Regions from separate parts of the Vibrio coralinecrosis genome, predicted to be linked through region 4. Evidence: predicted binding sites of a transcription regulator. Region 4 holds the regulator's gene; each other region holds the start of a gene.

Region 1 (8,269 bases), 1.3 Mb from region 4:
ACGAGGCTATTGCAAAAAAACCTAAACTGATTCTGTTAGAAACACCGTCTAACCCTTTGGTCCGCGTAGTCGACATTGCCGCGGTATGTGAAAAAGCCCGTCAGGTTGGTGCACTGGTCGGCGTCGACAATACCTTTTTGACACCTGTGTTCCAAAAGCCTCTCGAACTCGGCGCTGACTTCGTCATTCACTCGACAACCAAGTACATTAATGGTCATTCTGATGTCATCGGTGGCGTGGTGATCACTAAAACTGAGCAGCATGCTGAAGATCTTGCTTGGTGGGGCAACTGTATCGGCGCAACAGGCACACCATTCGATAGCTACATGACATTACGCGGTATTCGCACCTTGGGCGCACGCATGAAAGTACATGAAGAAAGCTCAGCGCACATTCTCAATTACCTACAGTCTCAGTCTCTGGTAGGTAATATCTATCACCCTAGCTTGCCGGATCACCCTGGTCATGAGATTGCGAAAAAGCAGCAGTCTGGATTTGGCTCCATGCTTAGCTTTGAGTTTGCAGGCAGCTTTGAGCAGCTCAAACACTTTGTTGGTCAGCTAGAACTCTTCTCACTCGCTGAATCACTTGGCGGCGTAGAAAGCCTGATTTGCCACCCAGCGTCGATGACACACCGAGCAATGGGAGAAGCGGCACTAGCTGAAGCTGGTGTGTCCCAACAATTACTACGCCTTTCAGTTGGTCTAGAAGACGCTGACGACCTGATTGCAGACCTTGAGCAGGCATTTCATAAAACCAAGGAGGCGTTGTCATGAGTCAGCAACGTCAATTGCATAAATTTGGCGGCAGTAGCCTTGCGGATCCAGAATGTTACCGCCGCGTCGTCAACATACTCAAAGAGTATTCAGACAAAGAAGATTTGATTGTTGTCTCTGCTGCGGGTAAAACCACCAACCGTTTGATCGAATTTCTCGACGCATTAAGCAAAGATGGCCGCCTCGCGCATGAGGCATTGCAAACGTTGCGTCAGTTTCAAACCCAGCTGGTTGAGGAACTACTCCAAGGAGAGACTCAACAACAGTTGATCGCAACACTCAACGATGAATTCAGTACACTGGGTGAGCTAACAGCTCCGTTAACTAGCGCCGAGCGCGCAGCCGTATTAGGTCACGGAGAAGTGTGGTCTTCACGACTACTGGCAGCATTACTGAATCAAAATGACCTACAGGCTGTCGCTCAGGACGCAAGAGCCTTCCTACGTGCCGAAGCAGGCACACAACCTGAAGTTGACCGAGGCACCTCCTATCCGCTGATCAAGGAAGTGCTCGCTCAACACGCCCATCACCGCGTTGTGATCACAGGTTTTATGGCACAGGATGAGCAAAGCCATACCGTTCTGCTTGGTCGTAATGGTTCAGATTACTCCGCCACTGTCATTGGTGCACTAGCCGAAGTAAAACGCGTGACCATCTGGAGTGATGTTGCCGGTGTCTACAGCGCAGACCCTCGTTTAGTTTCGGATGCTTGCCTGTTGCCATTACTTCGCCTTGACGAAGCCAGTGAATTAGCCCGGCTTGCAGCGCCCGTTTTACACAGTCGTACTTTACAGCCTGTTGCACAAAGTGCGATGGATTTGCACCTACGTTGTAGCTATGACCCCGAAGCTGGATCAACTCGAATCGAACGTGTTCTTGCATCAGGCCGCGGTGCTAAAATTATCTCCTCGTTAAAAGAAGTACTGCTTATTCAACTCAACTTTGCCTCTGGGCATGACTTCAAACGCCTTGAACAGGAAACCTTGGCAAGTTTGAAACGAGCACAGCTAGAACCCTTAACCTACGAGGTTCAGGAAGATCAGCAAACCCTACGCCTCGCCTACACTGCCGAGATTGCAGGTGGTGCGCTCGAATATCTGCAAGATGCGGCGATAGAAGCAGAAATTAAGCTCAAAGAAGGCTACTCCCTGATTGCGGCTGTCGGCGCAGGCGTGACGAAAAATGCGAGCCATTGCTATGGTTTTTATCAGAAGCTCAAAGCTGCACCTATCGAGTTCATATCAGAATCCCAATCTGGTTTGAGCTTAGTCGCTGTACTGCGCAGTACGGATACTTCTGTTCTGGTTAAGTCAATCCATAGCCAGTTATTTCAAGCTCAAAAACGTGTCGGCATTGCTCTATGTGGTAAAGGCAACATTGGATCGAGCTGGCTCGAACTGTTCGCCGAACAAAAAGCTGAACTGGAAAAGCGTCGCGGCATGAACTTTGAACTGGTTGCCGTTGTTGGCAGCCAAAATTATTGGTTCAATCCTGAAGGGATTGATGCCAGTACCGTCAGCGATCACTATGAAGAAGAGGCCGTTGAATACCAAGGTAATGAGTGGGTAAGAAAGCTCGGCGCCATCCAAGGTTACGATGACGTAGTCGTACTTGATGTGACGGCAAGCCCACAGCTGGCAGAACGTTACCTAGAGATTGCAGAACAAGGCATGCACCTTATCTCGGCGAATAAGGTCGCCGGCTCTGCGTCCAGCAGTTATTATCATCAAGTGCAAGATGCCTTTGCCAAGATAAACCGCTACTGGCTGTACAATGCAACAGTCGGGGCAGGTTTACCCATTAATCATACCGTCAAAGATCTACGTGAGAGTGGTGATGATATTCATGCCCTATCCGGAATTTTTTCCGGCACGTTATCTTGGTTATTCCAACAATATGATGGCAGTGTCCCTTTTGCTGAGCTGGTGGATCTCGCTTGGCAGCAGGGGTTAACTGAACCCGATCCGCGTAGCGATCTCGACGGTTCCGATGTTATGCGAAAATTGGTTATCCTTGCTCGTGAGGCAGGACTCGACCTCGAGCCTGAAGCCGTCAAAGTCGAAAGCCTAGTTCCCTCTGAACTCGCAGAGTTATCTCTCGATGACTTCCTCGATAATAGCCAACTATTAAGTGAGCTATTAGCTGAACGTTTAGAAAAAGCTCAGCGTGAAGATAAAGTACTTCGTTATGTTGCTAGGTTGGAAAAGAACGGTTCTGCAACCGTGGGAGTTGAGGCACTTAGCAAAGAACATGTATTAGCTAACTTGCTGCCATGTGACAACATCTTTGCCATCGAAAGTAAATGGTACAAGGATAACCCTCTAGTCATTCGCGGCCCGGGCGCTGGTCGAGAAGTAACCGCAGGTGCGATTCAGTCCGATCTCAACTTACTTTCCAGCTTCTTATAATCGACTTTAGCGCAGCCCTCAGCTGCGCTTTTTCTTTCCCGCACAACTATTCACCTTTCAAGTTGAAAGCGTCTAATATTTAACTTGAGAAAAATTCATAATCGTATTGTTGACTTTAAATCGTATTCAATACATCCTGTGGACATATAGACGTCTAAACGTCGATTTGAGGAATTTGAGTTTTCGTGGTCTTGGTTACCACATGGAGAGAGTAAGATGGGATACACACACGCAGGCCATATTGATGCCTTAAATCAAAATATCGCCGAGCTTTCTGACAACATCAATGTGTCATTTGAGTTTTTTCCACCAAGCAGTGAAAAAATGGAAGAAACATTGTGGAACTCTGTCCATCGCCTCAAAACACTAAAACCTAAGTTCGTTTCTGTTACATACGGAGCCAACTCGGGTGAACGTGACCGCACTCACTCCATCATTAAAGAAATCAAGGCAGAAACCGGCCTAATCGCCGCTCCTCACCTAACGTGTATTGACGCGTCACGCGAAGAGTTAGTTCGCATTGCGGATGATTACTGGGCAAATGGTATTGAGAGCATTGTCGCCCTTCGTGGTGACATCCCACCGGGTGGCGGTAAGCCAGAAATGTACGCCTCCGATCTGGTAGAACTGCTGAAAGAGCGTCATGACTTTGATATTTCCGTCGCTGCTTTCCCAGAAGTGCATCCTGAAGCAAAAAGTGCTCAAGCCGATTTGCTCAACTTAAAACGCAAAGTGGACGCGGGAGCAAACCGTGCTATCACTCAGTTTTTCTTTGACGTCGAAAGCTACCTACGTTTTCGTGATCGCTGTGTTGCAGCGGGTATCGACGTTGAAATCGTACCAGGTATTTTGCCGGTTTCTAACTTTAAGCAAGCGTCACGCTTTGCCGCACAAAACAATGTCAAAGTACCAAGCTGGATGGCAAAACAGTTTGAAGGTCTGGATGATGATCCAACCACGCGTCAATTGGTTGGTGCAAGCCAAGCAATCGATATGATTCGAGTGCTGAGCCGTGAAGGTGTGAAAGACTTCCACTTCTACACACTAAACCGTGCAGAGATGACCTATGCACTTTGCCATACACTAGGTGTACGTCCTCAAGTGTAACCTGTCTGGTAACTCCTCTTCCTCTCAAACGTAAAAGGGTTGGCCACAAGCCAACCCTTTTCTCATTAAGACAGGACTTATTCGACTTCGTCCATCTTACCGAGCAGATTACGGATACGCTCCTGCCATGCAGAGTGCTCTTGCTGCATTTGCTGTGCTTTCTGTTCAATCTCTTCACGGCTAGAGCGAAGCTCATTAGCTTCTACAGCTAGCTTTTCTTTTTCTTCTTTCAGCTCTTCCACTTCCATTTGTAGAAGTGCAATGGTGTCAACTGCAGTTTGGATTTTCGCTTCTAGTTTTTCTAGTACTTCAAAAGACATCTTAGCCTACCTTGTATTGTCCGGTTATTGTGAAGAGCTTTCTCCACCTAATACTCTCATTCTACTTAGGCAGAGAGTGATAAACACGCCCTATATTCTATATTTCGTATCATTCGGTCAAAAAAACAGCATACATTGACAATGTACTGACGGAGAAGTGTTGCGGGTAATTTTTTTGGCGATTTGCACCTCATTTTGATCGAGTTCAATCTCACTAGCCTAAAATAGCAAACGTTTACTTACGAATGTGCTAAAATCCTGCGCGTTTAATTCATTCCCCTATTCTCTAGATTTGGAGTCCTCATGAAACGCGATTTAGCAATGGCATTTTCCCGAGTAACTGAAGGCGCCGCACTGGCTGGTTATAAATGGCTAGGACGAGGTGACAAAAATGCGGCCGATGGTGCTGCCGTTGAAGTAATGCGAATCTTACTTAACAAAACAGAGATCAGTGGCGAAATCGTAATTGGTGAAGGCGAGATTGACGACGCCCCCATGCTATATATTGGAGAAAATGTTGGCCTAGGCGGTGATGACATCGATATCGCAGTTGACCCTATTGAGGGGACACGCATGACAGCTATGGGTCAATCAAATGCCCTAGCAGTCCTCGCTGCAGGTGAAAAAGGCAGTTTCCTTAAAGCACCAGACATGTATATGGAAAAGTTGGTTGTTGGGCCTGGTGCGAAGGGCTGCATCGATCTCAACAAACCACTGAGAGATAATCTAGAGAATATCGCCCAAGCACTAAATAAAACCCTAGATACTTTGGTCGTTATTACACTGGCTAAACCCCGCCATGATCAGGTGATTGCGGAGATGCAGGCAATGGGAGTACGTGTCTTTGCTGTACCCGATGGTGACGTAGCGGCTTCTATTTTAACCTGCATGCCAGACAGCGAAGTCGATGTAATGTACTGCATTGGCGGCGCACCTGAAGGGGTGGTGTCTGCTGCAGTCATCCGTGCTCTGGATGGTGACATGCACGGCCGTTTACTGCCTCGTCATGAAGTTAAAGGCGATACAGAAGAAAACCGAATTTATGGCACGGCAGAGCTAGCACGCTGTAAAGAAATGGGTGTAGAAGCCAATGTCGTACTCACCATGCAAGACATGGCGAAGAGTGATAATGTGGTCTTCTCAGCAACTGGTATTACTAAAGGTGATCTGCTGGATGGCATTACTCGCCAAGGTAACATTGCTACCACAGAAACACTGCTTATCCGAGGTCACTGCCGTACCATTCGCCGCATTAAATCCACCCATTATCTTGAGCGCAAAGATGCTGAAGTAAGAGAGATTATTCTCTAACCTCTAGCAGAGTTATTTGATAGTAAATAAACCTCTGCTTATAAATCAGATATGAAAACGGAGCCTAAAGGCTCCGTTTGAATCACTACTGTGACTAAGAGTCGGAGCCAAACAGATCTCTTGTATAAACTTTATCAACAACGTCAAGAAGCTCATCCGCCATCCTATTTGAGACGATGACATCCGCTGTAGACTTAAACTCCTCTAGGCTTTGATAGACCTTTGAATTAAAGAACTCCGGTTCCTTCAAAACAGGCTCATAGACAATCACTGAAATACCTTTAGCTTTAAGTCTTTTCATAATCCCCTGAACAGAAGAAGCTCTAAAGTTATCTGATTCCGACTTCATAATTAGTCGATAAATGCCCACTGTGTGAGGATTACGCTTTAAGATTGATTCAGCGATATAGTCTTTACGTGTACGATTAGCCTCAACTATAGCTCCGATTATGTTATTAGGGACATCTTCGTAGTTAGCTAGAAGTTGTTTCGTATCTTTGGGCAAACAATAACCACCATACCCAAATGAAGGGTTATTATAGTGATTACCAATTCTAGGATCTAAGCCAACGCCTTGTATTATTTGACGAGCGTCTAACCCATGCGCTTCTGCGTAAGAATCCAACTCGTTAAAGTAAGCTACGCGCATTGCTAGGTAAGTATTAGAGAATAGCTTAACAGCTTCAGCTTCTGTCGAGTTGGTTAGTAGCACTTCAATATCTTGTTTTTTGGCTCCTTCAATAAGTAAACTTGCAAACTCACGAGCACGATCACTCTGTTCGCCGACAATAATTCTCGAAGGATATAGGTTATCGTGAAGCGCTTTACCTTCTCGTAGGAACTCTGGTGAAAAGATGAGATTATTACATTGCAGATCTTGTTTAACTCTCTCTGTATACCCAACGGGTACCGTAGACTTGATAACCATAACTGCTTGAGGGTTTATTTCCATCACATCTTTAATAACAGATTCTACTGATGAAGTGTTAAAGTAATTGGTTTCTGGATCATAGTCTGTTGGTGTAGCTATAATTACAAATTTGGCACCGACATAGGCGTACTCCCTATCTGTCGTTGCTTCAAAATCTAATGATTTATTTATCAAAAATTCTTCTATTTCGGTATCAGCAATCGGGGATATTTTGTTGTTCAACAGTTCCACCTTTTGCTCAATCACATCTAAAGCAACCACTTGATGATTTTGAGATAACAACATCGCATTTGATAGACCAACATAACCTGTACCAACAACCGCAACTTTCACAACGCACTCCATTATAAATCGATGGAAAAATCAGTCCTCTTTCCATTTGCATTAGAAAACTCAGACATAATAACACCACATACAGGTGGAGTTACTGTTAACACCGATGTCTAAGCTATTTTGTGGCAAAACAAAACGGAGACCAAAGTCTCCGTTTATACTTATTAAGCTAAGTAGCTCACGGGTAATTACATCATCCCCCCCATACCACCCATACCGCCCATGCCACCCATATCAGGCATCGCAGGTGCATCTTTCTGAGGTAGATCCGTAACCATCGCTTCTGTTGTGATCATTAGGCCAGCCACTGATGCCGCAAACTGAAGTGCAGAACGAGTGACTTTTGTTGGGTCTAGGATACCCATCTCAAGCATGTCACCGTACTCACCAGTTGCCGCATTGTAACCGTAAGAACCTTCACCACCTTTCACGTTGTTGGCAACCACTGATTCTTCATCGCCTGCGTTCATAGTGATTTGACGGATTGGTGCTTCCATTGCACGTAGAGCAACACGGATACCAACGTTTTGCTCTTCGTTATCACCTTGAAGTTCAGTGATCTTAGAAGCTGCGCGGATTAATGCTACACCACCACCAGCTACTACACCTTCTTCAACTGCAGCGCGAGTCGCGTGTAGAGCGTCTTCTACGCGATCTTTCTTCTCTTTCATTTCAACTTCAGTCGCAGCGCCAACTTTGATGACTGCAACACCACCAGCTAGCTTAGCAACACGCTCTTGCAGCTTCTCTTTGTCGTAGTCTGAAGTCGCTTCTTCGATTTGCTGACGGATTTGAGCAACACGGCCAGAGATCATTGCTTCTTCACCTACACCATCGATGATAGTAGTGTTTTCTTTAGTGATCGCAACACGTTTCGCTTGGCCTAGGTCTTCAAGAACCACTTTTTCTAGCTCTAGACCCACTTCTTCAGAAATGACCGTACCACCTGTTAGGATAGCGATGTCTTGAAGCATTGCTTTACGACGATCACCGAAGCCTGGCGCTTTAACTGCCGCCACTTTCACGATACCACGCATGTTGTTCACAACTAGCGTTGCTAGTGCTTCACCTTCTACATCTTCA
Region 2 (8,269 bases), 1.1 Mb from region 4:
GCGTCATCTCTTTCAGACGTGCTTTCTCGTGCTCAGGAAGCTCAAGACCATCGATAAAGTGACGCATTGCTTCGCCATCTACACGCTTACCACGAGTTAGCTCTTTTAGCTTCTCGTATGGTTTTTCGATACCGTAGCGACGCATTACTGTTTGTACTGGTTCTGCAAGAACTTCCCAGTTTTGGTCTAGCTCTGCAAGCAGTGCTTCACGGTTAACTTCTAGCTTGCTGATACCTTTCAGAGTAGAAGTGTATGCGATGATCGCGTAGCCAACACCTACACCTAGGTTACGAAGAACCGTAGAGTCAGTTAGGTCACGCTGCCAGCGAGAGATAGGCAGTTTTTGTGCTAGGTGGCCGAATACCGCGTTTGCAAGACCAAGGTTGCCTTCTGAGTTTTCAAAGTCGATTGGGTTAACTTTGTGAGGCATTGTGGATGAGCCGATCTCACCGGCGATCGTTTTCTGTTTGAAGTGACCCAGTGCAATGTAGCCCCAAATGTCACGGTCGAAGTCGATTAGGATAGTGTTGAAGCGTGCAACAGCATCGAATAGTTCAGCGATGTAATCGTGCGGTTCGATTTGGGTTGTGTACGGGTTCCAAGTCACGCCTAGAGACTCAGTGATAAACTCTTCAGAGAATTGGTGCCAATCTACTTCTGGGTAAGCAGAAAGGTGAGCGTTGTAGTTACCTACAGCACCGTTGATCTTACCTAGGATTTCAACGTTAGCGATCTGCTTGTATTGACGCTCCATACGGTACGCCACGTTCGCCATTTCTTTACCCATAGTAGATGGAGAAGCAGGCTGGCCGTGTGTACGTGATAAAAGAGGGATGTCACGGTATTCAACAGCAAGTGCTTTAATAGCATCTATGATGTTTTTGATTTCAGGAAGAATCACTTCGTCACGAGCTTCTTTCAGCATTAGAGCGTGAGACGTGTTGTTGATGTCTTCTGATGTACATGCAAAGTGGATGAACTCGTTTACCGCGTGAAGCTCAGGAATACCAGCTACTTTCTCTTTTAGAAAATACTCAACCGCTTTAACGTCGTGGTTAGTGGTACGTTCGATTTCTTTGATGCGCGCTGCGTCCTCTTCCGAGAAGTTTGCTGCTAACTCATCAAGGAACTGGTTTGCTTCTGCACTGAAAGCTGGTACTTCTTTGATTGCATCAGTGGCTGCTAGCTTTTGCAACCAACGAATTTCAACGATAGAGCGGTACTTTAGAAGGCCGAACTCGCTAAAAATGCTGCGAAGTGCAATGGTCTTACTTCCGTAACGGCCGTCTACTGGCGAAACAGCAGTCAATGCTGACAGTTCCATGATGTTCTCCTGAATTGAGTGTCTAAATTTCGTGAGCTTTATACCAATAACTTACGCAATTGTCACGCACATTGCGCAAACGTTTGCTTTGGGTTTGTTCTGGTAGAAAAAATACGCTCGCGTCGTGACGCGAGCGGTATGATTAAGTCTTACATTCTGGCGAGTAGGATTTGAGCTTGTTCAACCATCTTCTTACGCCCAAAGATAAGGTGACGGCGCTTGCCTCCGACTTGACGCCAAAGCACTGCGCTTCGAATACCCGATAGCAGCAATGCTCTAACCTTGTGCTGGTTACCTGTCTGCTGTAGGACAGAAGGGGTACCAGTGACTTGGATTCTAGGACCAATTGGGCTAATGACATCGAGATAGATACTGGCCAAGTTGCTGATCATTTGGTCGTCAAGCAACTCAAAGTGATCAAGCTGTCTTTCGATCATCTGGATACGATCACCAAGTTGAGACATTGCATCGTTACGGCCACTCAGCTTACGTTCTAACGCCATCAGGCTAATAATGTAGCGAGTAATTTCACTACCAGTAGGGGTACTATCAATGCCTTTTACTAGGCACTCAAGTCCTAGCTTTAAATCCGACTCACGACCATAAACACTAACGGTGTTGCTTGGGTTAATGTTGAGGATCGCTTTTAGTGACGTTTCAAACGCATCAGAGTCACAGTGACCATTTTTCGCGACCTGTTGAACCAGAGCGACAGCTTGGCAAATTCCTGCAAATGCGATGGTGCGATCGTAAAGTGCGTTAGCCACGTAGTAATACTCCTAAATGCGTTGAATTAAATTCGTTCTTCAATGATGCCGCCACCTAAGCAGACATCGTCTTTATAAAATACCGCTGACTGACCAGGAGTCACGGCGACCTGGGGATCGTCGAAGATTACTTTGATCGTTTCATCATCAATAGGGATGAGAGTACATGGAATATCTGTCTGACGGTAACGCGTTTTCACGCTGCACTGAACAGGTGCTTTGATGACTTCACGGTCTACCCAGTGTAGTTGAGAGGCAATTAGCCCTTGAGACTTTAGTAATGGATGATCAGCGCCTTGAACTGCGATAAGTACGTTACGCTTTAAATCTTTATCAGCAACGTACCAAGGATCTTCATTGCCGCCACCACCTTTCTGGCCACCAATATGCAGGCCTTTACGTTGTCCCAAAGTGTGATACATCAGACCTTGGTGCTCACCGATCACTTTACCTTCCGGTGTTTCGATCTTACCTGGTTGTGCCGGTAAATAGCGTGACAAGAAGTCGGTGAATTTACGCTCACCGATGAAGCAGATTCCGGTTGAGTCTTTTTTCTTAGCGGTAATCAAATCTTGCTCTTCTGCAATACGACGTACTTCAGGCTTTTCTAGTTCACCGACAGGGAAAAGACTGCGAGCGATTTGCTCACTGCTGAGTGTGTACAAGAAATAGCTTTGATCTTTATTACCATCAAGGCCACGAAGCATTTGAGGTTTTTCGCCGTTTTCAGGGAAAGTACGGCGTACGTAGTGACCCATTGCGATGTAGTCGGCATCGAGCACTTCATCGGCGAATTCAAGAAAAGCTTTGAACTTGATTTCTTTGTTACAAAGGATATCTGGGTTAGGGGTGCGGCCAGCTTTGTATTCTGCCAAAAAGTATTCAAAAACGTTGTCCCAGTACTCTGCAGCAAAGTTGATGGTGTGCAGATGAATACCTAGCTTGTCACAAACGGCTTGAGCGTCAGCCAAATCTTCTGCAGCAGTACAGTATTCTTCGTTATCGTCTTCCTCCCAGTTCTTCATGAACAGTCCTTCGACCTGATAGCCCTGTTGTTTCAGAAGATACGCGGAAACGGATGAGTCGACACCGCCAGACATGCCGACGATAACTTTCTTTTTACTGTTGTCAGTACAGTTCTCAGACATTACTAAACACCACACAATTTAACTGGAGGCAGATCTTAACAGAAAGCGTTTCGAGGTGACAGTTCCGAGATCGAACTCACACTTCGATTTTGCTGCAATTTTACTCGCACGTAACTGAAATCTACGATTTTATGACTATAGACAGCCTATATATGGCATAGTTGACGAAATTCAAGTTAAACAAGGTGTAAACATGAGTGATGATAACCAATTCATGTCGGAAGCAGAGCTGATTGAGATTGTTGAAAATCAGCTTGAAGATGGTAAGCCGCTGAAGGTTAAAGAAACGCTAATGCGATTGATGATGACGGGAACACCAAAAGACGAAGCCATAGCGATGATGGCTTGTGCTGTTTCGATTGAAATATTTGATGTCATGAAAAACGAGGGTAAATTCAACTTAAAGCGCTACTCTGAGCACTTAGACAGGCTCCCCGATATAGGGTTTATGGAAGGCGAATAAGCCTCCATTTAGGTACCCAATGTGCCACTCAAATAGAGCTGGCATATTTTTCATACAGACCCTTGAAGGGTTTTATGAGTCCCTCTTATTTATTACATCAAGATTAAATTTTAGTGGCAAACGTTTGCTATAATTCCAGTTATTGCCGCGTTAGGTAGTGCGAGGTAGAATCCGGCATCCTTTCATCCCTTACTCAGAATATTTGTTATGAAGTTTCCTGGCCAACGAAAATCTAAGCACTATTTTCCTGTGCATGCGCGTGACCCTTTAGTGAGTCAATCTCAAGAAAGCAAGAAAATGTCCAGCACGCACATTATTGGTATTGACCAAACTTTGGTCGATATTGAAGCGAAAGTAAGCTCGGAGCTTATTGAGAAATACAAGCTGAGTAAAGGTCACTCATTAGTCATAGATGATGCTACTGCAGAAGCGCTTTATAATGAGTTGAAAGATAATGCCCTCATCACCAATGAATATGCTGGTGGGACGATCGGTAATACACTTCATAACTATTCTGTTCTGGCCGATGATCGTTCAACACTTTTGGGTGTCATGAGCCAAGATATTAAGATCGGAAGTTACGGCTTTCGCTATTTATGCAACACTTCAAGCCGGATGGATTTGAATTACCTTCAAGGTGTTGATGGTGCAATTGGTCGGTGTTTTGCTCTCATTTCTGATGATGGTGAAAGGACGTTTGCTATTAGCGAAGGTCAGATGAATCAATTACATCCAAGTAGTATTCCTGAAACGATTTTCGAGAATGCCTCTGCTTTAGTATTAACCGCCTATTTAGTGCGTTGCAAAGAAGGTGATCCAATGCCGGAAGCGACGATGAAAGCCATTGAATATGCGAAGAAATACAATGTGCCAGTCGTTCTTACTCTCGGAACGAAATTTGTGATTCAAGATGATCCTGTATTCTGGCAAGACTTTTTGCGTGACCACGTTAGCGTCGTAGCAATGAATGAGGATGAAGCTGAGGCGTTAACCGGTGAGTCCGATCCGTTAGCGGCGTCAGATAAGACATTGGAGTGGGTAGATTTGGTTCTCTGTACCGCCGGTCCTGTGGGTCTATTTATGGCAGGTTATACTGAGGAAGCGGCCAAGCGTCAGACTTCTCTACCATTACTTCCAGGTAGTATTGCTGAATTTAATCGTTTTGAATTTAGTCGTCCAGCAGCGAAAGCGGCCTGTGAGAACCCAATTAAGGTGTATTCGCATATTTCACCTTACATGGGGGGGCCAGAAAAAATTAAAAATACTAATGGGGCAGGTGATGCAGCATTGTCCGCGTTATTGCATGATATGGCTGCGAATAAATACCATAAAGAAAATGTGCCTAATTCAAGTAAGCATGCACATACATTCTTGACATATTCGTCATTCTCTCAGGTTTGCAAATATTCGAATCGTGCTAGTTATGAGGTTTTAGTTCAGCATTCACCACGCCTATCACGAGGCTTGCCAGAGCGTGAAGATAGTTTAGAAGAAGCATATTGGGAACGTTAATTCAGTAATAATTAATTACAAAAAAACCTCGCATAGCGAGGTTTTTTTTACAATACAAAAGTGTTTATTAAAAACACTTCTATAAATTTCAATTAGATCAGGAAGTCATCAAGTGATTTACCTGCATCTAGCTGTTCTTGGATTGCTGAAGGTGTACGACCTTGACCTGTCCATGTTTTTTCTTCGCCGTTAGCATCTACATATTTGTATTTTGCTGGGCGTGGAGCGCGTTTTGATTTCTGTTTACCAGTAGCTTCACCTGCTAGAGCTGAAATAACCATGTCTTTATCTAGACCTAGTTGCTTAATTTGCTCAGCAATATCTGCCAATTTTGCTTCTTGTGCTGCTTTGGCTTCACGCTCTGCTTCTTCCGCTTCTTTTCGTTCAGCTACAACAGTTGATAATTTGTCTAGAGCTTCCTCTAGTTGTTCCAAGGTAAGCTCACGCGCAAATGCTCGTAGGCTACGAATGTTTAATAGAGTTTTTGTTAGTTCCGACATGTAATTTCCCACTTAATTAAGGAGCCGATGAAATAAATATTAAACCCGTATTATTCGCAATACAATATTTTCCAGTTAAATTGTTATAAAAACTATTAATTAATCGCCTAAGGATTAGAGTAATGAGACCTTTCTTATTAACTGATGAATTCTTGTTGCATAGAATATCGTTGGTTTTGTGATTTTGACAATACTGATAGAGGATAAGTTTCATACACTAATGATATTTATTTTATATCATAAAAATAAGTTGGATTATCCTTTTGTCATGACATTATCAAGATAGTAACAAATCTTCTTTAATTCATATTTTTTCTCACTAAATGCTGATTTTTTTCTTCACTTTACGAGCGTAATCGAAGATGTACATCGAAAAGACCGAGTTGATGAATAAATAGGAAGGGTCATCGCTCGCCCATTATGATATTAGTTGAGCTTAAATGGTATGAGCAGAAACTTTATGCACAGAAGAAGAAAAATCATTAATGCTTAATTGGGTAAGATGTATTGCAATGGGGCTTTCGATCAGTACAATGGGCGCCACCTAATGCGATGTGTTGGTTAAATTGTTGTTAAAATTGTTTTTCAGTAGTTTAAAATATCAACTGTCGCGGTAGAGGTGCGAAATAAATCAGTAGTATTTGTTGGGGTGATGCCAATGAACAGATATGAAAGGTTGTTTTGCCGAAGTGAGTATTCATATCAACGGTGCTTGCTGGGGTTACACTCGAAAGGGGTAACACTGCCATAGTCTATAATTTTGTAAAACTATGGAGCGCTACTGTAGGGCAGGGTGGAGTTTTCGCTTCCCTTTCGCTTAGTTCAACATAAATTGTTTGATACTCATTTCTTTCAATTTATCTGCAGTAGATCTCTAACCATTGATTACTGGTTTTTGAAGATCATGAATTTAATTGATTTTGCAACATCTCCGATTTCTTTGCTACCTCCATTGGTTGCACTGAGTTTGGCGATTATTACTCGTCGTGTACTGGTGTCTTTAGGTGTGGGTATCACTTTGGGCGCTGTCCTTCTTAACGATTACTCTCTGGGTAATACACTCAGCTATGTAGGCTCAACGGTATCGAGTGTCTTCATTGAAGACGGCGGTATTAATACATGGAATATGAGTATCGTTGGTTTCCTACTTTTACTTGGTATGATGACGGCGTTACTGACGTTATCGGGTGGTACCCGTGCTTTCGCCGAATGGGCGCAATCGCGCGTTAAAAGTAAACGTGGTTCCAAATTACTCGCGGCTTTTCTAGGCGTATTTATTTTTGTTGATGACTATTTTAACAGCCTAGCCGTTGGTGCGATTTCTCGTCCTGTCACAGACCGCTTCTATGTGTCTCGAGCTAAATTGGCTTACATCTTAGACTCAACAGCAGCACCAATGTGTGTGATTATGCCTGCATCAAGCTGGGGCGCGTATATCATGACGATTATTGGTGGCATTCTCGTTTCACATGGCATTACTGAGTATTCCGCTCTTGGCGCATATGTGCGTCTTATTCCAATGAACTTCTATGCGGTATTTGCATTGCTGATGGTGTTTGCCGTTGCTTGGTTTGGCCTTGATATTGGTAAAATGCGTAATCACGAAATTGCGGCCTCACAAGGCCATGGTTTTGAGAAAGAGCAAGCGAATGATTCACAGGAAGCTCATGAAATCAATGAAGAGTTAGATATTCAAGAGAGCGAAGGCGGTAAAGTTTCAGACTTGGTTTTACCGATCGTATTCCTGATTGTTGCGACCATTGCTTCTATGTTATACACCGGCGGTCAAGCTTTGGCTGCTGATGGCAAGGCATTTAATATTCTAGGTGCCTTTGAAAACACCGATGTAGGCACCTCGTTAATTTATGGTGGCCTTGTTGGTTTAGCTATCGCACTGTTTACGGTATTTAAGCAAGGTATTGCGGTAAGCGAGATCACACGCACACTATGGATTGGTGCAAAATCAATGTTTGGTGCCATTTTGATCTTAGTTTTTGCTTGGACTATTGGCTCAGTGATTGGTGATATGAATACGGGTAAATACCTGTCGACATTGGCGCAAGGTAATATAAATCCAAATTGGCTGCCAGTTATTCTATTCCTACTCTCTGGCCTTATGGCATTTTCTACCGGTACGTCATGGGGGACATTTGGCATCATGCTTCCAATTGCCGGTGATATGGCTGGCGCAACGGATCTTGCTTTGATGTTGCCTATGCTAAGTGCTGTATTAGCTGGTTCAGTATTTGGTGACCACTGCTCGCCAATTTCTGATACGACGATTCTATCTTCAACAGGGGCTCGTTGTAACCATATTGATCATGTAGCGACCCAGTTACCTTATGCGCTTTCAGTGGCTGCTGTATCTTGTATTGGTTTTATCACATTGGGGATGACGGCTTCCGTAGGAATTTCATTTGCCGCTTCAGCCGTTGCCTTCTTTGGCGTTTGTGTATTGTTGTCAATTCTTTCAAGAGCCAAGATAGCAAGCTGTCATAACGCTTAATGAATTGAACTCAATAAAGAACTTAAAAGGGAGCGAAAGCTCCTTTTTT
Region 3 (8,269 bases), 1.3 Mb from region 4:
TCAGCAAGTGGCTAAACGGAATCCACCAGAAATTCTGGCAAAACAAACAGTAGCTCGATCCAAGTTATTTGCTGTTGAGGCACTCGACTTACGCTTTAGCAATGGCGTCGAACGTACTTATGAACGCATGAAACCGAGTGGGCGCAATGCAGTAATGATGGTACCTGTGACAGCGGAAGGAGACATATTATTGGTTCGTGAGTATGCGGCGGGCACAGAGCGTTATGAGCTGGGTTTTCCTAAAGGTTTGATTGATGCTGGAGAGTCGCCAGTTGAAGCAGCAGATCGTGAGTTGAAGGAAGAAATTGGTTTAGGCACTCATAAGCTGACACCCTTGAAAGAGGTTGTGCTTGCCCCTTCTTATTTCTCAAGCAAAATGACTCTGTTTATCGCAGAAGAACTATACTCAGAACAATTAGAAGGGGATGAACCAGAACCTCTAGAAGTGATTCGCTGGCCACTTGCTCAAGCTGAAGAGCTTCTGACTCACCTCGATTTTTGTGAGGCGCGCAGTATTACCGCGCTGATGCTGGCTCTACGTATCTTAAAACCATAATCAATGTAGAGCGTGAAGGATTGACTATGCCAATGACAGACGACCTTTCTCACCATTTGCCTGCCGTTATTGCCATTGCTCGCTCGGCAGGTCAGTTAATTCTCGATATCTACGAGAAAAAAGAATATCAAGCCTATACCAAAAGTGACGAAACACCAGTAACCAGTGCAGATATAGCTGCACATAAGCTGATCATGGAAAAGCTTTCTGAGCTTACCCCTGATATTCCCATCCTGTCCGAAGAAGACGCGGAGATAAGCCTTGATAAACGCTCTCAATGGGACCGTTATTGGTTGGTTGACCCGTTAGATGGGACACAAGAATTTATCGCTCGTAGCGGTGACTTTGCGACGATTATCGCCTTGGTCGAGAATAACCAACCTATTATGGGAGTGGTGTACGGTCCAGTGTCTGGTGTGACTTACTACGCATACAAGAACAAAGGCGCGTGGAAAATACCCGATATGGATGAAAGCGTTCGGATCTCATCCCACAACCATGATGGCCGAGCGCATCCGATTGCGATTGCCATTAGCCGCCGTCAAGATATCAACCGTATTACCAGCCGCATGAGCAGTGGTTGGAACTATGATTTAGTACCACTCGGCTCAGCAGCACTGAAAGCTTGCTTAGTGGCAGAAGGTGCGGTGGATTGTTACCTTCGCCTTGGCCCGACTGGTGAGTGGGACACTGCGGCAACGCAATGTATCGTTGAAGAAGCGGGTGGCCGTATTTTGAGTACGCAGCTTGAACCTTTGTCTTACAATGAGCGCGAAACGTTGGAAAACCCTAATTTCATCGTGCTCGGTGATGAAGTGTTACCTTGGGATGAAATTCTTCAAGTTAAAGATTAGCGTCACAAGGGCGCTTAACGTCCGTGCTTGATGAAAGAAGGGCTGGTGTGAATACATCAGCCCTTCTTTGTACGTGCAGAAAAAGAGCCAGTTTGGTGGCAGTTAGCGACTCGGGTCACTGCGGCACAACCAGCTCTCTAGCGATATTTTAGATACCATATTCAGCGCGATAAGCTTTAACAGCTTCAAGGTGTTCCGTCGCATTACCTTTTTCTTCAAGGTAAGTCACCAAGTCACCTAGGCTAACAATCGAAATCACAGCACAACCAAAGTCACGCTCGACTTCTTGAATCGCAGACAGCTCACCCTTGCCCTTCTCTTGGCGGTCGATTGCCACTAAAACACCCGCTAGGTCAGCACCATTGGCTTTAATGATTTCCATTGATTCGCGGATTGCCGTGCCAGCAGTGATCACATCATCTACCAGCATGATGCGCCCCTCAAGTGCACTACCGACTAAGTTACCGCCTTCGCCATGGTCTTTCGCTTCTTTACGGTTGAAGCAGTATGGCGTGTCGATATCATGATGATCGGCCAAGGCTACGGCTGTTGTCGTCGCAATTGGGATGCCTTTGTACGCTGGGCCAAATAGTACATCGAACTCAATTGCAGAATCCGCCAGTGCCGCTGCGTAAAAACGACCGAGACGCGCTAGGTCACGACCAGTATTGAAAAGACCAGCGTTAAAGAAGTAAGGGCTCTTACGGCCAGATTTTAAAGTAAATTCGCCAAATTTTAGGACTTCTTTCTCTAATGCAAACTCAATAAATTCACGCTGGTATGCTTTCATCACTTTCTCTCTAAATAAAAGGTCTAGTTGTCTAGACGGTTTATAAACACTAATGAACTATCTCCTAAAGAAATGGAGATAAAAAAATAGCTTCCAAATGGAAGCTATTTAATAACAATCAATTTTCTAACGCCGCTTTCTGCGCCGCTACAATTTCGCTAATGCCTTTGGTCGCCGACTCCAGCAGCGTCATCAGCTCAGCATGAGTAAAGGGTTCGCCTTCTGCTGTGCCTTGAACTTCGATCATACGGCCATCTTCCGTCATCACCACATTCATATCAGTATCGGCTGCGGAGTCTTCGGTGTACTCAAGGTCACACAGAATGTCTTCACCTAAGATGCCCACAGATACAGCAGCCACATGGCCCTTCATCGGATTAGCTTTTAATTTGCCTTTCTCAACTAGGTGTTGGAAAGCATCCGCCATTGCGACACTCGCGCCAGAGATAGACGCAGTACGTGTACCTCCATCAGCCTGAATCACGTCACAGTCAACCGTCACCATGATTTCACCCATTGCTTCTAGGTCTACGACAGCACGAAGACTGCGAGCAATCAGGCGTTGGATTTCCATCGTACGGCCGCCTTGTTTACCGCTTGCGGCTTCACGGCGCATACGTGAATGCGTTGAACGAGGTAGCATGCCGTATTCAGCGGTTACCCAGCCTTTACCTTGACCTTTTAGCCAGCGAGGGACGTTTTCTTCAACGGTCGCATTACACAGCACTTTAGTATTGCCGAATTCAACCAGCACAGAGCCTTCTGCATACGCAGTGTAGTTACGAGTAATTTTGATTGGGCGAACTTGATCCGCCTTGCGATCGTTTGGACGCATGGGCATCTACCTTAGTTATCTATCTGCTGATAGGGGGAGACGAATTTGGTTGGAGCAGGATTATAGCGAAGTTTAGTAGACAAAGCTATGTGGATTCCTTCAGCTAAGCACCAGTGCATGTGCTACTATTGGCTCGCGTTATTTTCACAGATAATAAACAGGAAAATTCGATGATCTACAGTATGACAGCCTATGCGCGTAAAGAGGCGAAAGGTGATTGGGGTACAGCAGTATGGGAGATTCGCTCGGTAAACCAGCGTTACCTTGAGACCTACTTCCGTCTGCCAGAGCAGTTCCGCGGCTTGGAACCTGTATTGCGCGAGCGTTTTCGTAAGCGCCTTGCACGCGGTAAAGTCGAGTGTGCACTTCGATTTGAAGCCAACCCTGCAGCAAAAGGTGAGTTGACCATCAACGAAGATCTGGCGAAGCAAGTGATCAGTGCCGCTAACCAAGTGATGGCTTTATCTGGCGATGAGAGCCGTTTAAATCCTTTCCAGATCATGAACTGGCCTGGAGTGATGGAAACACCAGAGCAAGATATGGACGCCGTCAATAAAGACCTGATTGCGGCTTTCGATGCCGCATTGAGCGACTTTATCGAAGCCCGTGGTCGTGAAGGCGACAACATGAAGGCGCTTATTGAGCAGCGCTTAACGACTATTTCTGAAGAAGTCGTGAAAGTACGCGCGCGTATGCCGGAAATTCTAGAATGGCAACGTGAGCGCCTGTTTTCGAAGTTTGAAGATGCAAAGGTAGAACTCGACCCATCACGAGTAGAGCAAGAGCTTATCCTGCTGGCGCAAAAATCAGACGTAGCCGAAGAGCTTGACCGCCTAGATTCACACGTAAAAGAAACCACTAACATCATGAAGAAAGGGGGCGCAGTCGGACGTCGTCTCGACTTTATGATGCAAGAGTTCAACCGTGAGTCCAATACCTTAGCCTCTAAGTCTATTAGTACGGACATCACTGCGTCTGGTGTTGAGCTGAAAGTGCTCATCGAGCAAATGCGTGAACAGATCCAAAATATTGAATAGGTTGACCTATGCTATGCAGCCCCCACTCTTGGAGTGGGGGCTTTTTTTTAATCTAAATCTGATTAAAGCAGGATCAAATACATCAAGAAGAGTGCGGATAGGGCGTAAATCACCGGATGAACTTGCTTACCTTTGCCGGCGACGACCATAGTAAATGCGTAGCTGATGAAGCCCATCGCCATGCCGTTGGCTGGTGAGAAACTCAGTACAGTGAACATGATGGTAAAGAATGCCGCAATGCGCGACTCTTTTTGCTCCCAGCTGATTTGTCCTAACCGTCCAATCATGTAGATGCCAACCACAACCATTGCTGGTGCTACCATCGCGGCTGAGAAAATAGAAAACAGCGGGTATAGGAATAATGAAAGCAGGAATAGCCCTGCGACCATCACAGCGGCTAATCCGGTTTTTGCTCCCTGAGAAGAGGCGATGCCTGACTCTGAAAATGCCGTGATGGAGGTGGTGCCTAAAACGGAACCAATCACTGTCCCACCCGCATCTGCGACCAAAGCAGAGCGTGCATTCGGTACTTTACCATCCTTATCAATGATCCCTGCATCACGCCCAACACCAACAATCGTGCTCAGACCATCAAAGAAATCGACGATGAGGAAAATAATCACAATAAACAGCAGATCGAACATTTTGTCTGCGGTCAGTCCAGAAAAGTCAAAGACGGCACCAAAACTACTCGCTAAGCTTGGTGGGGCAGAGACAAATTGTTCTGGAATCGGCGCGTTATTGGTACCCATTATCATGTCTGCAAAGACTGTTAACACTATGGCTGTAATGAACGAAATAAAGGTCGCTAATTTGATATCACGGACCATGCATCCCAGAGCGACAAAAATACTGATGTACGCAATGATGACTTGTGGATCTGTCACCTTGCCCATACTGACGAGAATGATGGGGTTAGAAACAATAATGCCAGCGTTTTTTAGGCCGAGAAAGGCAATGAATAAACCAAGCGAAACGGTGATCGCCAGTTTCAGATCCTCTGGTATCGACTCAATCATCGCTTTGCGGATATTGGTCATCGACAAAATCAGGTACAGTACACCGGAGAGAAAAATGCCAAACAGGGCTTCGTGCCATACCAATGCCACCGAGCTACTCAGCAACATACCTTTGAAAAAGCCATTCATGCTCATTCCCGGTGCCAACATCACAGGGTAATTGCCCCAAATGCCCATAATTAACGTGGCTGCTGCGGCTGCAATGGCTGTCGCGGTAAAGACTGCGCCTTTATCCATACCAGGAATACTACCTAGAATGGCGGGGTTCACCGCCAGAATATAGCTCATCGCCAAAAAAGTAATGAAACCCGCGTACAACTCAGTACCTAGGGTCGTTTTACGTTGAGTAATTTTAAATACTGATTCCAGCACACCGGATTGATTCTGGCTTTTCAGGGTTGATTCGACACTCACAATGAAACCTTTAAAAGTGGGGATAAACAGGCAACGGGTTCAATGCTGTAGCAGAAGAAAAGTAGTATAGCGACTGTAGTCACCGAGATAGGCTCAATGGTAGAAACGTCTAATCCATTTCATCAGACATATACAGCATTTAATCGTTTGCGCGGATTGTAAGGATCTTGAGTGAAATCTCAATGCTTTTATAAAAATTTAGCAAACGTTTGCTTTTGGCGAGAAGAGCTCGCTAAGCTCACGCAGGTACTTGAGAGTAACCCCTTGAGTATAACTTCCCTATGAAGATTCTTGCGGCTGGCTTCCTTTAGCGTCGTGGTTTATGTAGTGAACTCTTGTTTGAGCGCTTCCACTGGTTTTTTCAGTCCCGCATCAACATCAATTGGCACCACGAAAATGGCACAACCACGCACTCAAATACTTGTGAAGATCCTTAGGATCATGCTACTCTTCGCCTCCATTTTTCTGACCTAATTTTCACCACTTCGGTGATCCTGCAAGGTCGGTGCTATCTTTAACATGTCGGCTTGTTAAGCTGGCAAGATCAAACCAAACGTGGAATTGTACCTATGGGCAAAGGCACTCTTTATATTGTATCTGCACCAAGTGGCGCTGGTAAATCGAGCTTGATTTCCGCCATGCTGGAGACCAACCCGACTTACGCAATGAAGGTGTCTGTTTCACACACTACACGTGGCATGCGTCCGGGTGAACAAGATGGTGTCCATTACCATTTTGTCCAGAAAGAGTCCTTTGAAGAGTTGATCGAGCAAGGCGCATTCTTGGAATACGCCGAGGTGTTTGGTAATTACTACGGTACATCGCGTCCATGGATCGAAGAAAACCTCGATAAAGGTATCGATGTTTTCCTTGATATTGACTGGCAGGGTGCACGCCAGATCCGTGAACAAATGCCACAGGCACAAAGCATCTTTATATTGCCGCCATCGAATGGTGAACTTGAGCGTCGCCTCAATGCTCGCGGCCAAGACAGCGATGCTGTGATCGCTAAACGCATGGCTGAGGCAAAATCAGAGATTTCACACTACAGCGAATACGACTATGTGATCGTCAATGACGATTTCGATAGCGCACTGATGGACTTTAAAGCCATCATACGTGCAGAAAGATTGAAGCAAGATAAGCAAGCTGCTAAATATAAAGGCATGCTTGACGCGCTTTTAGCAGAATAAACCGGCTTGTTAACAAGCTGTTTATCAAGAAATACTGTCTCTGCCTACTCTGATCTAGACACTGGGAACACAGAGACTGTATAATTTCTCGTCATACAAAATTTTAGTTAACTAATTTGGAGTCCTCATGGCACGCGTAACTGTTCAAGACGCTGTTGAAAAAGTTGGCAACCGTTTCGACCTAGTTCTCATTGCGGCTCGCCGCGCTCGTCAAATGCAAACTGGCGGTAAAGATTCACTAGTGCCAGAAGAGAACGATAAGGCAACGGTTATCGCCCTTCGCGAAATCGAAGAAGGCCTGATCACGAAAGAAATCCTTGATGCTCGTGAGCGTCAGGAGCAGCAGGAACAAGAAGCAGCAGAGCTAGCAGCCGTAAGCAGCATTGCTCACAGTCGTTAATCTGACGTCCTTCTCATCAACTATCTTCCGGGCCTAAAGTTTGTATCTATTCGATAGCCTAAAAGACGTTGCCCAAGAATACCTATCAGAGCCTCAAGTTGAGGCTCTGCGTCAATCTTATGTGGTAGCGAAAGACGCTCATGAAGGGCAAACCCGCTCCAGCGGTGAACCTTATATCATCCATCCTGTTGCTGTTGCTCGAATCTTGGCCGAAATGCGCCTTGATGTCGAAACACTGCAAGCCGCTCTACTTCATGATGTTATTGAAGACACAGAAGTCACTAAAGAAGAGTTAGAAACTCAATTTGGCACCACAGTGGCTGAGTTGGTTGATGGTGTATCTAAGCTGGATAAGCTTAAATTTCGTGATCGCAAAGAAGCTCAGGCTGAAAACTTCCGCAAAATGGTTCTTGCTATGGTGCAGGACATTCGCGTTATTCTGATCAAGCTTGCTGACCGTACGCACAACATGCGCACGCTCGGTGCATTACGCGCGGACAAAAAACGCCGTATCGCTCGTGAAACCCTGGAGATTTATTCTCCGCTTGCGCATCGTCTCGGTATCCATAACATCAAAACGGAACTCGAAGAGTTAGGTTTTGAAGCCCTTTACCCGAACCGCTACCGTGTTCTTAAAGCCGTGGTCAAATCGGCGCGTGGTAATCGTAAAGAGATGATCCAAAATATCCATAGTGAGATTGAAGGACGTCTTGAAGAGGTTGGGCTGAAAGCACGCGTATTTGGTCGAGAAAAAAACCTGTTCTCCATCTACAACAAGATGAAGACCAAAGAGCAACGCTTCCACACCATCATGGATATTTACGCTTTTCGTATTGTGGTTGAAGATGCCGATACTTGTTATCGGGTACTCGGACAGGTTCATAGCTTGTACAAGCCGCGTCCGGGGCGTGTAAAAGACTACATCGCGGTACCCAAGGCTAATGGTTATCAGTCCATTCATACTTCGATGGTTGGCCCGCATGGGGTACCTGTCGAGGTGCAGATCCGCACCGAAGACATGGACCAGATGGCAGATAAAGGGGTGGCGGCACACTGGTCTTACAAAGGGAATGGTGATCGTACTGGTACTACGGCGCAGGTGAAGGCTCAGCGTTGGATGCAAAGCCTGCTTGAGCTTCAGCAAAGTGCGGGTAACTCGTTTGAGTTCATC
Region 4 (8,269 bases):
CTGCTTTAGTCAGCTTCACTGGCTCACCATTTTTACTCAATGCTCGACGCTGCACATCAAAGGTCCACTCCGCAAAACGTACAATATTGCCATCATCTTTTTTCTGCTCACTCAGCTCATCAGCACTTCGTACTGCCGATATACGCCAAAGGAGATTTTTAACCCGAACAAGCAGCTCTCGAAGTTCAAACGGTTTAGTGACGTAATCATCGGCCCCCATCTCAAGACCAACAATTTTATCAATGCTATCCGTACGTCCTGTAACGAGGATAATACCAATATCAGACTGACTGCGAAGCTCACGAGTGAGCATTAGCCCATCTTCACCAGGTAGGTTAATGTCAAGCATCACCAAATCAACCGCATGATTTTGCAGTGTATCGCGCATTTGCTCTCCACTTTCCGCTTCACTCACTTGGTAACCTTCATTCTGAAAGTAACCAACCAGTTTACTGCGAGTGGCGGCATCATCCTCTACAACTAATACGTGATAGCTCATTTACACCACTTAATTACATTTTGAAATTGTCTCTCATTCATTCTATTCATAATCAGTCACATTTCTAGCTTTTGACCGCTTTCAAACCAGAAAGGCGATGTTTTATTGATTCAAAACAAACCTCGCTTAGGCCATTAATAACTTTCCATTTTTGCACTCAATCTGAAACAACCGCCATTACCGCTATTCATTTTTATTCGTTAAACTGATAAATAGAATTTCCAGGAGTCTTAACCAATGCAAGAAATCAAAGCATTCAACGAAAAACGTGCTGAAATCTACTGGTGGTTATCCAGCCTGTTTGCCAAGGAGTTAACAGAGGAAAACCTCCAGCAGTATCACTCAGAAGAAATCCGTTCCTTTCTGACTGGGCTGGGAGAAAACCCTCATCTGAAGTCAGCCATAAACAAATTAGTCGATGCACTCAATCGTCTTATCGATCGCGAAGATGCCCAGCTCGAACTGGCCGCTGACTTCTGCGATTTGTTTCTAAAGTCAGACAAAGACTCAGCGCTACCCTACGCTTCCGTGTACATAGGCAAATCTGGGCTTCTCAATGATCAGCCTGCAACAGACATGGAACAGCTAATGGCCAAACACGGCATTGAAGTTGATAAAGCGCTGAATGAACCTGCGGATCACCTCGCGATTGAGCTCGACTTTTTAGGAAACTTGATTATCCGCTCCAACGAGTTAGAACAAGAACGCCACATGGAAGATGCTTTTATCGAACAGGAACAGTTTATTCATAAACATCTTTTAAGTTGGCTTCCACAATTCACTAGAAAGTGCCAAGCTTTAGATGAATTTGGGTTTTACGCGGCAACAGCTTCATTACTGATTGCGTTTCTTGAACTTGATTGCACCTATCTTAAAGGTGAATAACCTTATTGTTGATCTGTGATTTAAAACTTATCACACCTTCGTTTTTTATTTGCTCTTCTTCTGTTTGCGGTCTAGAATCGTGACCGCAAACGATAAAAATGAACGAACTAGAGACAAACCGCTGAATAAAGCGGTTTTTGTGTTTCTGATACTTTCTGCCGAATTATTCTACACTCTGAATATACTTCCTGGCAGTCATCGACAGGACAGAACCTTATGGCCACTATTAAAGATGTGGCACGCCTAGCTGGCGTGTCAACTACAACAGTTTCTCACGTGATCAATAAGACGCGCTTTGTTGCTGAAGCAACACAAGAAAAAGTCATGGAAGCCGTTGCCGAATTGAATTATGCACCAAGCGCGGTCGCACGAAGCTTAAAATGTAACAGCACTCGAACTATCGGTATGCTTGTTACCCAATCGACCAACCTATTCTTTTCTGAAGTCATCGACGGCGTAGAAAGCTACTGTTACCGTCAGGGCTACACATTGATCCTGTGTAATACTGGTGGCATTTACGAGAAACAGCGTGACTATATCCGTATGCTAGCGGAAAAGCGCGTAGATGGCATCCTCGTTATGTGTTCTGACCTCACAGAAGAATTAAGTGAGATGCTAGACCGCCATAAGGATATTCCAAAAGTGGTCATGGATTGGGGACCTGAAAGCTCTCAAGCCGATAAAATCATCGACAATTCAGAAGAAGGTGGCTACCTAGCGACTAAATATCTGATAGACAATGGCCACAAAGATATCGCTTGTCTCAGTGGTCACTTCGAAAAAGCTGCATGCCAAGAGCGCATCCAAGGTTTCCGACGAGCGATGGATGAAGCCAACCTCTCTGTCAACGAAAACTGGATTCTTGAAGGTAACTTCGAGTGTGATACCGCTGTATTGGCTGCCGATAAAATTGTCGCTATGGACAACAAGCCAACTGCCGTATTTTGTTTCAACGATACCATGGCATTAGGTTTAATGAGTCGACTTCAGCAAAAAGGTATTCGTGTTCCTGAAGATATTTCTGTGATTGGATACGACAATATTGAACTTGCCGAGTACTTCTCACCACCACTAACCACAGTCCACCAACCTAAACGTCGCGTTGGTAAAAATGCGTTTGAAATTTTACTTGAGCGCATCAAAGACAAAGAACACGAGAAGCGTGTATTCGAAATGCACCCTGAGATCGTTGTGCGCGATACCGTATACAACTTAAACAAATAGCATTAGCTGTCATCCGACTGATAGCTCAATCTATTGGTCGGACATATCATTTTAAAGCAATTTACTTGAACCAAGATCACATTTGATCAATCAAGATGTGATACTTACCTCAAATTTTATTTATCCTTAAAATGTTCGACTAATGCCACGAACAGGGCAAACCACTTCGAAAGAGTGGGACGCAAAGCTTCCGGCCTGACTCAGGAGACTGAAAGGTAGCGGGGTTGCCGATGGGCAAAGATGCAAACGATCCGTATCGTTTAAAACAACACTCTATAATCTTTCTAGAACTCAGGGATTAGCGAGTGAATTTTATTTCGGTATGACACCTTACTGACACTTTATCTGCATTATTTTGCTAATCTCTCGGACCTGAATTTGGTGGCGTATAATAATATACACCGAGATAACACAGCATGGATAAACCAATACTTAAAGACTCGATGCGACTTTTTGATCAGCTTGGTCGTATAAAGTCACGTTCGATGTTCGGTGGATTCGGAATCTTCGCAGACGACACAATGTTCGCATTGGTAGTTAACGATAAACTCCATATCCGCGCCGACGACAAGCTGGCTAATCAATTCAAATCTGAAGGCTTAGAACCCTACGTTTATAAAAAACGAGGCTTTCCCGTCGTTACCAAATATTTTGCTTTAACGGATGATGTAGCTTCTTGCCATACTCGTGCCCTTGCGTTGGCACAAAGTGCGTTGGCCATTGCCAAAAAAGAAAAAACATCGCAAGCGAAGACTCGACCAAATCGCCTCAAGGACTTACCTAACCTCCGCCTTGCAACCGAGCGAATGCTCAAGAAAGCAGGAATCGAGAGCGTGGAAAATCTAGAGGAAGCGGGCTCTGTAGAAGCGTTTAAAGCTATTCAGGCAACCCACTCAGCGGATGTTTCACTCGAACTGCTCTGGGCTCTAGAAGGGGCTATCAATGGCAAACATTGGTCAGTCATTCCTCCTGAGCGCCGTCAGGAGTTAGTCAATAAACTCAATAGTTAAGTCGCTAATTGTTTAAAAGCCAACCGAATAGGTTTAATGCCGATCGTTTTAGAGACTTGAACGATCCTGAGATCGTATGATAATCCCCACTAACAAAGTTAGTGGGGATTTTTTATGTTTGCTCAAGAGCTGCTTTTGGCACATGAGACTATCGAGGATGGTAAAAACTATGAGTCTGTAGTTAATGCCATTCAGCTTGAATGGATAGAACAAGCTTTGCTTGATACGTCTAAAGCAAGCATTAGAAGGCGACGCTTACCAGCGCAACAAGCCGTCTGGCTCGTCATTTGGATGGGATTGCAACGGAATAAATCAATCAAAGAAGTATGCAGTTCTCTTGACCTAGCTCTCCAACCTAAGCCTCAGGATTCTTGGTCTCGTGTTGCACCTAGCGTACTTACTGACTCTAGGCGACGTTTGGACGAAGCTCCTCTCGCTGCTTTGTTTAAAACCTCTATGGCGGCATGGGAGAGCGACGCGCTAGTAAAGGATAAGGCGCTAGGGCTAAACATTATGGCCGTGGATGGTACCACTTTTCGTTGCCAAGATTCAGAAGACAATGCGCAAGCGTTTGGATTCATTTCTCAAAAACATAAACCTTATCCTCAACTGCGCTTGGTCGGTCTGATGGCTACCGAGACACGTTTTATGGTAGGGGCTGCATTCGATGCTTGTCAGGTCGGTGAGACAACACTGGCACGCCGATTATTAGGAGACGTGCCAGCAAACTCACTCACATTGTTTGATCGTTGCTACTTTTCTGCCGACCTATTGATATCGTGGAATGCTGCTGCCTCCAATAGCCACTGGCTAACCCCTGTGAAACGCAAAGTAAGATATGAAGTTTTGGAGCGTTTTGCTGAAAACGACATGCTTATCTCTATGCCTGTTTCACAGCAAGCTCAGCGCAATAACCCTAATTTGCCGACTCATTGGCAAGCACGCCTCATCCTCTACAAAGACCCAAAAGGTGAAATTGAAGGCTTTATAACTTCACTGGTTGATCCTGAGAAATACTCATTAGAAGACTTATTGACTGTCTATTGGCAACGCTGGGAAATAGAAGAAGGTTACGGTGAGATAAAACAAACTCAGTTACAAAATGAAGTCACCTTGAGAAGTCGTTTTGCTGCTGGTGTTAGACAAGAGCTCTGGGGAATATTGCTGGCGTACAATTTGGTGCGCTTAGAGATGGTTCATATTGCTAAAGACGCTGAGGTAAGGCCAACTAGAGTGAGCTTTACAGCGGCAATAAATTTGATAGATACCCAGCTACGTTGGCTAGCGCTTAGCCCTGACGGAACTCTACCGAGCAAACTCAAGCAAATGAGGGAGAACATAAGTCACTTCATTTTACCGGATAAAAGGAAGGACCGAACGTATCCACGTTCAGTCCTTTTTGTCCCACCCAAATACCCATTTAGGTATAAGCGTTAATGCTTATCCGAACGGCATTAACCGAATAGGTTGGCTTTTTCATCGCTGATGAAATTTAATCTTTGCTAAACAGTTCTTATTTGTTAACAATTTTATTGAGCGCGTTTGCCTCAAGCTCAAAACAGAGGAAGTCGTTATGAATAAGAAGCTTGTGTTAGGTATCCTACTGGTTAGCCTGATTGCTTTTCTCGGAATCAATTTCGGACAATATCTAACATTAGAAAACGCCAAAGCTCAGCAAGCGGCGCTATCCGAATACATCAATAATAACTTTACATTGGCCGCCGTTACATACTTTCTGGCTTATATCGCTATTACCGCATTTTCAATTCCAGGAGCTGCCGTGGTTACCTTACTTGGCGCTGCGCTATTCGGCTTTTGGACCAGCTTACTGCTCGTTTCCTTTGCCAGCACCATAGGTGCGACCTTGGCATTTTTAAGCAGCCGTTTCTTACTCAGAGACTGGGTACAAAGTAAGTTTGGTGACAAATTGAAGGCCATTAACCAGGGTGTTGAGCGAGATGGTGCATTTTACTTATTTTCATTGCGTCTTATCCCAGTATTTCCATTTTTCCTCATCAATCTGCTGATGGGGTTAACACCGATCTCAACAGCTAGGTTCTATTTAATCAGTCAATTGGGTATGTTACCGGGTACTGCCGTTTACCTGAATGCGGGGACACAACTGGCGCAAATTGATAGCTTATCCGGCATTGTTTCTCCATCTGTATTAGCATCTTTCGCCCTACTAGGGCTTTTCCCTGTTGTGACTAAATGGGTGATGGGTAAGATTAAAGGTGTACCTCAAGCTCAAGATGGAAGCTCTTCTTGAAGATATTCACTGCAAATACCCCACCAGAAGCTCATATTATCTGTGAGCTTCTTAAATCGAACCATATCGATTGTGAAGTTAGAGGAGAAGGCATTTTTGGCTTGCAAGGAGAAGTCCCCTTCGGTGAAAGCTCACAACCTTATGTTTGGCTAATAGATACTCAAATGGCAGAACAAGCCTGCACGATGGTCGAACAGCATCTTAAACAGTCCGACTTCGGTAACGAGTGGCATTGTGAAAAGTGTGGTGAATCAAATGAAGCTCAGTTTGGGGTATGCTGGCAATGTGGGGCAACAAGCCCAGTCTAAGCATGCGCGCTCTGACTTTTGATAAACGCAATCGAGTACTGATTAAATTCCTCAGGGCGTTCAACATTACAAACATGCCCACAATCCGGAATCTCCAGTAGTGTACTTCTGCGATGCGCAGCCACCATCTCCTTTACAGGACGGATGAACATGTAATCCCTCTCTCCCATTAAGTACAAAGTTGGGATCGGTAATTCACGCTCCTTAAAGTAACGCATCAAGGGGTTCACCTCTGCCGTGAGGATGAACCAACGTTTGAACTCTTTCTGGCATAGCTTCTTTGCCTCACGAACAAACAGGTGGCGAGACTCTTTCTGAGTTCGTTGTGGCATAACAATATAAGCAAACAAGCGATATAACCACATATAGGGCACAATATGCTTGCACATGTTGCCTAACCTAACCAAAACCTGAGATCGAGTGTTGAGGCGTGTTACAGCGCCTCCTAAAACCATCGATTTAACTCTTCCTGTCGACATTTCGGCTAGATTTCTCACAATAATAGTGCCTAGCGACATGCCCACAAAGTGAGCGGAAGAAATTTTCAGATGATCCAGAACTTTAAGAATATCTGCTGTCACCGCCTTAAATGTATAGCGATTGGATATGAGTTCTTTTAGAAATGGGCTTGATTTTCCGTGTCCTCTCAGATCCACCAGAAGTAGATTGAAATGCTGGCGATAAGCTTTGATCTGCTTGAACCAAATGGATGAACTCCCCCCTGCACCATGCACAAACACCACCCACTCTTGGCTAGTTGGATGCAAATATGTCTTATGGAAAAGAAGACGGTCACTCATAAATTCTTCAGTTCATTAGGTCAAAGGGGATGTGTCAGGAGAGTATCACAAACTTATGCAATTTTAAGTCAGCTTATGCGATTTGCACTCATCATTACCACAAATTAACCCTAAATTTTACTAAAAAGGCGCCGTAATAGGCGCCCTTTTTCATAGCAAAATGTATTATTTGAATGCGCTCAGATACAAATTCAGATACTCATCGGCCGCTTTACTCCAACAAAAATCTTGTTGCATCGCATGCAGCTGAACACGTTGTAATTCGTTAGGGTTCTGAACAAATAACAATAGAGAACGTTGTAAAGTGAGCAGCAATTCTTTTGGTTCTGGTAAGTCAAACACAAAACCAGTGGCAGTATCAGGGTCAACATCATAATCACTTACACTATCCTTCAGCCCTCCCACACCACGCACTATCGGTAATGTGCCATAGGCCATACTGTAGATCTGATTTAAGCCACAAGGTTCGAATTCTGACGGCATAAGGAAGAAGTCAGAACCTGCTTCAACTAAGTGAGCTAATTCATTATCGTACGCTTCTACGAATTTGAACTTCTCACTGTGTAAAGCTTCGATATCTTTAAGCTTAGATGCAAGGACAGGATCCCCTGTCCCCACTATGACAAGTTGGGCATCATGGCGTAAAAACTGACTTAAAATCGGCAGGAGATAGTGAACCCCTTTTTGATTCGTCAACCGACAAACCATGCCGTACATTGCAACATCGCTATCGACCAAGCCGAGCCTTTCTTGCAATGCCTTTTTACAGGCCTTCTTCCCTGTCACCATACTTTGATGATTTGGCTTGTAGTTAACAGGCAAATACGGATCGGTTTCAGGGTTCCATGCCGAGTAATCACAACCGTTCAATATTCCAACTAAATCACCTTCTCTGTGCTTAAACTCCGCTGCCATACCATGGCTTCCCAGCTCAGTCTTTAGCTCTTCAGCATAAGTCGGGCTAACAGCATTGATTTTGTCCGCGCTCATGACTCCGGCTTTGAGCATAGTGACATGCGTTGGACTTACGGCAGCGTCAGGTGCATATCGGGTATGCATCTCAGGAAGAAATTGCAGCTCTTCATAACTGAATACCCCTTTGAACACCGCATTGTGCACTGACAAGATACTTTTGGTTTCTGCGAAAAACTCAGCTTGGACGTATCGGTGTTTTAGCAAATAAGGTACGAAGCCCGTATGCCAGTCGTTAGCATGAATAATATTGGGTTGAAAACCTAGCTTGGCCAACATGTCCAAGCAGGCGGCACTGAAAA

Evidence for each region. The regulator PurR, encoded in region 4, represses purine synthesis genes. The targets are predictions, from matches to a motif close to TNANGNAAACGTTTNCNTNA.
Region 1: glpX (class II fructose-bisphosphatase) is a predicted target of PurR. The motif match lies at 4,835-4,854, and genes of this name have one in related genera.
Region 2: CTT30_RS05020 (inosine/guanosine kinase) is a predicted target of PurR. The motif match lies at 3,815-3,834, and genes of this name have one in related genera.
Region 3: CTT30_RS00590 (NCS2 family permease) is a predicted target of PurR. The motif match lies at 5,703-5,722, and genes of this name have one in related genera.

What each region holds. Positions count from the first base shown of each region.
Region 1 covers NZ_CP024627.1:201,979-210,247, reverse strand. The annotation lists gene CTT30_RS00980 (O-succinylhomoserine (thiol)-lyase) at 1-776, shown strand, start outside; gene metL (bifunctional aspartate kinase/homoserine dehydrogenase II) at 773-3,184, shown strand; gene metF (methylenetetrahydrofolate reductase) at 3,401-4,291, shown strand; gene zapB (cell division protein ZapB) at 4,369-4,611, opposite strand; gene glpX (class II fructose-bisphosphatase) at 4,915-5,922, shown strand; gene CTT30_RS00955 (nucleotide sugar dehydrogenase) at 6,017-7,186, opposite strand; gene groL (chaperonin GroEL) at 7,375-8,269, opposite strand, start outside.
Region 2 covers NZ_CP024627.1:1,093,008-1,101,276, forward strand. The annotation lists gene purB (adenylosuccinate lyase) at 1-1,324, opposite strand, end outside; gene hflD (high frequency lysogenization protein HflD) at 1,474-2,091, opposite strand; gene mnmA (tRNA 2-thiouridine(34) synthase MnmA) at 2,118-3,239, opposite strand; gene CTT30_RS05015 (hypothetical protein) at 3,433-3,702, shown strand; gene CTT30_RS05020 (inosine/guanosine kinase) at 3,910-5,214, shown strand; gene CTT30_RS05025 (H-NS family histone-like protein) at 5,307-5,714, opposite strand; lysine riboswitch at 6,321-6,503, shown strand; gene CTT30_RS05030 (Na+/H+ antiporter NhaC family protein) at 6,619-8,220, shown strand.
Region 3 covers NZ_CP024627.1:127,041-135,309, forward strand. The annotation lists gene nudE (ADP compounds hydrolase NudE) at 8-556, shown strand; gene cysQ (3'(2'),5'-bisphosphate nucleotidase CysQ) at 583-1,410, shown strand; gene pyrE (orotate phosphoribosyltransferase) at 1,559-2,200, opposite strand; gene rph (ribonuclease PH) at 2,319-3,035, opposite strand; gene CTT30_RS00585 (YicC/YloC family endoribonuclease) at 3,206-4,072, shown strand; gene CTT30_RS00590 (NCS2 family permease) at 4,135-5,505, opposite strand; purine riboswitch at 5,562-5,661, opposite strand; gene gmk (guanylate kinase) at 6,075-6,698, shown strand; gene rpoZ (DNA-directed RNA polymerase subunit omega) at 6,826-7,098, shown strand; gene spoT (bifunctional GTP diphosphokinase/guanosine-3',5'-bis pyrophosphate 3'-pyrophosphohydrolase) at 7,139-8,269, shown strand, end outside.
Region 4 covers NZ_CP024627.1:2,168,220-2,176,488, forward strand. The annotation lists gene torR (two-component system response regulator TorR) at 1-499, opposite strand, end outside; gene torD (molecular chaperone TorD) at 737-1,384, shown strand; gene purR (HTH-type transcriptional repressor PurR) at 1,601-2,608, shown strand; cyclic di-GMP riboswitch class I at 2,754-2,840, shown strand; gene CTT30_RS10100 (TfoX/Sxy family DNA transformation protein) at 3,025-3,618, shown strand; gene CTT30_RS10105 (IS4 family transposase) at 3,733-5,055, shown strand; gene CTT30_RS10110 (TVP38/TMEM64 family protein) at 5,192-5,887, shown strand; gene CTT30_RS10115 (putative signal transducing protein) at 5,884-6,195, shown strand; gene CTT30_RS10120 (alpha/beta fold hydrolase) at 6,192-6,995, opposite strand; gene glgA (glycogen synthase GlgA) at 7,161-8,269, opposite strand, start outside.